One region of the Paenibacillus sp. FSL H7-0940 genome, then DNA from elsewhere that is predicted to be linked to it. Evidence: a T-box and tRNA genes for the amino acid it is inferred to sense, from the RefSeq annotation. Region 1 holds a T-box; the other holds one or more tRNA genes.
The links. The T-box of region 1 lies ahead of leuS (leucine--tRNA ligase). A T-box ahead of a tRNA ligase gene usually reads a tRNA of that ligase, here a tRNA-Leu.
Positions count from the first base shown of each region.

Region 2: it has a tRNA-Leu gene. The T-box ahead of leuS (leucine--tRNA ligase) is inferred to sense a tRNA for this amino acid. The anticodon was not compared.

Region 1 covers NZ_CP150280.1:685,561-687,766, reverse strand. Annotated here, with positions in the region: gene leuS (leucine--tRNA ligase) at 1-841, opposite strand, end outside; T-box leader at 920-1,189, opposite strand; gene MHB71_RS02850 (aminoglycoside phosphotransferase family protein) at 1,301-2,206, opposite strand, start outside.
Region 2 covers NZ_CP150280.1:4,068,195-4,070,400, forward strand. Annotated here, with positions in the region: cyclic di-AMP (ydaO/yuaA leader) riboswitch at 2-177, opposite strand; gene MHB71_RS18110 (glutathione peroxidase) at 549-1,028, shown strand; tRNA gene MHB71_RS18115 (tRNA-Leu) at 1,176-1,258, opposite strand; gene MHB71_RS18120 (urease accessory UreF family protein) at 1,702-2,206, shown strand, end outside.

The DNA.
Region 1 (2,206 bases):
CATCGGTTGTAATTGCTTCTACCAATTCATGTTCCGGAGCAAGTACTGCAAAGCTCGCACCGAACAATGTGTCCGCACGGGTAGTGAACACCTTGATGACTTCCTCGCGATCCTCAATGGCAAATACAACTTCCGCACCTGTCGATTTACCGATCCAGTTGCGCTGCATATCCTTGATGCTTTCAGACCAATCCAGCTCTTCCAGGTCTTCCAACAGTCGCTCTGCATACTCGGTAATTCTCAGAACCCATTGACGCATCGGTTTGCGTACAACCGGATGTCCACCACGTTCACTCTTGCCATCAATAACCTCTTCATTAGCAAGTACCGTTCCAAGGGCTTCACACCAGTTAACTGCAACTTCATCCACATAAGCCAGACCTTTGTTGTACAGCTGAATAAAGATCCATTGTGTCCATTTATAATATTCAGGGTCCGTTGTGCTGATCTCACGATCCCAGTCATAGGAGAAACCAAGCGATTTGATCTGGCGACGGAAATTGTCAATATTACGGAATGTAATATCTCGTGGATGTTCACCTGTATCCAGTGCATGCTGCTCAGCAGGCAGACCGAAAGCGTCCCAACCCATTGGGTGCAATACATTGTAACCGCGCATACGTTTGTAACGGGAAACGATATCCGTTGCCGTATATCCTTCCGGGTGACCTACGTGCAGACCCGAACCGGATGGATAGGGGAACATATCCAGTGCATAAAATTTCGGTTTAGCAGGGTCCTCACCCGTTTTAAACGTTTTATTTGCATCCCAGTATTGCTGCCAACTTTTTTCCATGACTTGTGGCTGATAGCCGTGTTTCGGCTGGTTATTCTCACTCATCTATTGTTCCTCCTTCAGGTTATTCGCTTTAGCTTTAATTGCAACAAAAAAACCTCAGCATCCCGTAGCGTTTGCAGCGCTAGGGACGAGAGGTTGAATTCCCGTGGTACCACCCTAGTTAGCGGACGAACGTGCTTCGTCATCCACTCCCTTTGGACCTGTAACGGCGGTTAACCGATGCGGATTTCCATTCCTGAACCCAAGCTTTATACAAGCAGGTTAAACAGAATGGTGTAATCACCGCATTTCTCCAAGGCGAGTTCGCAAATCACTGTCAACCGGCTTGCACCAACCGCCGGCTCTCTGTTATGTACAGGAATTACTACTGATCCTTATCATCGAAATATGTATACAATATCGGGACCATTATATAAAAAAGTACGCTCAAAGTCAATATTACACGTTATAATCGCCATCTTGAAGTCCACGGTACGTACCGTTCATAACGCTGGTTGCTGTTCAGGATAACCGAAAACGCTCAATGCCTTCCTCCAGATTATGAATGGTCCAATTCACATGTTCCTGATTATCATATTGACGATAAGCGCACTCAATGCGCAGCACCAGATCAAAGTACAAGTCATAGAGACTTCTTCTTTTCAGCTCACTTTCAGTCGTAATCGCATGCCCATACCCTTTCACAAAACCGGGTGTATAGTTAAAATGGCTGAAATAATGCTCCATCAGAGGGTCTGCCCACAGTGAACGTTCAAAATCAATAATCGCTGTGATGCGACCCGCGTCCACTAGTACATTGCCATCCCACAGATCCCAACTCACAAGCACAGGTTCTTTGACATCGTCCAGTGCATTTGATTTTTCTTCAATCAGGCGTCTCAATTCAGGGTAATCGATCGAAATTGTAATCCCCGCTTCTTCACCGTCGGTAAGAATGTCATCCATCAGATTCATAAATGCCTCTTTCCATGTGGAATATCGCTGTTTTTGCTCCGAGAAATATCCAAACTTCTCGCCTTTGATTTCATTAATTCGACGATTGTACCGACCGAGCTGGTGTTCAATGGCCTCCTGCTCTTCCGCAGAATATTGATCCTTGACCTGATTATAGGGTGTTCCAGACATGTACTCCATGATAAAATAACGCGCTGAAGCCATAGTTAACGAATCATCATAAGCCAGCACTTGGGGTACGGGAACATCCTGTATCTCCGTGATGAGGCGTAGTACCTCAACTTCGGCAATCATGAGATCCTGTTCACAGCGCATCAGATTTGTCGAAGCTGACGGTGCAATTTTGAGTACCACTCGCTGTGCGTCACTCAGTGTAATGAGATATGCATGATTGGCCCAGCCATCCACCATTTCCTTGTAGTCCTGTATACTTGCAGAGAAATGCTGCTCTAT
Region 2 (2,206 bases), 3.4 Mb from region 1:
TTGCCTCTCCCTTTAACGCTTACGAGGTTAGCTGACGGATTCGGGCGCGAGAGTCGCCCTATTTCCGGCTGTCACCGGAAAATTCACCCCATGAATGCCCACTGTCCTGGACAGCGCATTCCGTTGGTTCCCCCGTTTCCCATTCATTAATGAATGGAAACTCAGCGATTAAAACATCGTTCGTATATCTTAAGGTAAGATCGAGCGATATTATCGTTTGTTTCGTTTTTCAAGTACAATTTAGTTTAAATTGAAATTACGTTATGAATCATACACCCGTGCCATGTCGGTGTAAAGTCCGCCCAGATCACCAAATCGGCAGATTTTTGCCAATTCCTATCCATAATAACGCTTACAACAAAGTTATACTCTATCTATCTCTTCAAGGCTATCTAATTCTCACTCTGGCGTAAATCACTTCGCAATTCATTCACGTATTCTGCACAACTTGCCTGTTTTGATTCTTTTAACACCATATTAGTTTTGCAATATTTAATTGCAACCAATATAATAGAAGATATAAGAGTAAATAAATGGAGGCGATTTAGATGACAGTCTACGATTACAAAGTGAATACCCTTCGCGGTCAAGAAGTTGAAATGTCCGACTACCGTGACAAAGTGCTCCTGATTGTGAATACGGCAAGCTCATGCGGCCTTACCCCTCAATTCAAAGGTCTGCAAGAATTGCAAGACAAGTTTCAAGATGCTCCATTTGAAGTGCTTGGTTTCCCAAGCAACCAGTTTGCACAGGAAAAAGGATCTTCCGACGATATTGCCGAGTTCTGTCAGATGAATTATGGCGTGAGCTTCCCCATGTTTGAGAAAATTGATGTGAACGGTTCAAGCGCTCACCCTCTTTTCCAACACCTTAGCACAGAAGCTCCTGGCCTGCTCGGCTCCAAAGCAATCAAATGGAATTTCACCAAATTCCTCGTGGATCAGAACGGACAGGTCATTAAACGTTATGCTCCCAAAACAACACCGGACAAGATTGAAGAAGATATCAAGAATTTGCTGCAAAAATAATACACAGGCCACCCGTAGCCGGAAGGTAGAGCAACATTCCTCCGGTAATGGATGGCCTTTTTTCAACCCAGATGTCATACTGTTCGAAAAAGACAAAAAAAAGAAGCTTCCCATTAATGGAAAGCTTCTTTTTAATCGTTCATATGATGCGGTCGAGAGGACTCGAACCTCCACGGGCATACGCCCACTACCCCCTCAAGATAGCGTGTCTGCCATTCCACCACGACCGCATGTCGTAAATAATCGGCAACAGAATTGATTATACCGGGTTCAGAACTAAAAGTAAAGTATTTTTTAATACTTCTTTTTCAGCTAGGCATTTTCATCAAAAATCGCATAATCTCGTCATCTTTACCCATGAACTGCATATGATTAGATTTGATCCCCTCTCTTTCGGTAAGAGCCGATCTTGTTGATTCATTTATATATAGTCCTTCCTTATATATAGTCCTCCCTGCACTTCGCAAAATAAATAACACAATAAGTTATATAAAATAACACAAATATTAAATTCCAGATTTAATCCATTAATTTCACGGATACTATTGACAAAAAGCGGACATTTATGGGATGATAACTATCATATAATTCGGGTTTTTAAACACAAAGCAAACAAAAAGGAATACAAATGTCACTTTAAGTGACATTTAACGAACACAGGAGGCGAATGATTGTGAACCGTGGGAATAAGCTGCTCGATTATGTCAAACTGCTTGATTCCTCTATTCAGGTTGGAGGGTTCACCCATTCCTTCGGCATGGATATCCATATCAGGGAGGGTACCATTCGTAATGCTGAAGATCTCGAATCATTTATGCGTTGTCAGTTGCATCCCAGCATCGTTCGTCTTGAAGGTATGGCCATCAAAGGCATCTATACCGCAACAGATCACAAGGATACATGGCGGATAGCTCTGATCGACAAGCTCGTCCATGTTCAGCGAACCCCTGGAGATCTCAGAGAACAAGCTGCCGCCATGGGTAAACGATTGATCAGACTCGCACGCGCTCTGCACCCCTGGATTGAATTCAGCCAGCTCGAACAGATCTTTGCCAAATATGATTCGGTTGGCTGCCTCTCCACTGTTCACGCCTGGATTAACCACCACCTCGACATCCCGGTCGAGGAGGCGGTCCTTGGTTACCTGCATTCAGCCATGAATGCCTGCATAACCGAAG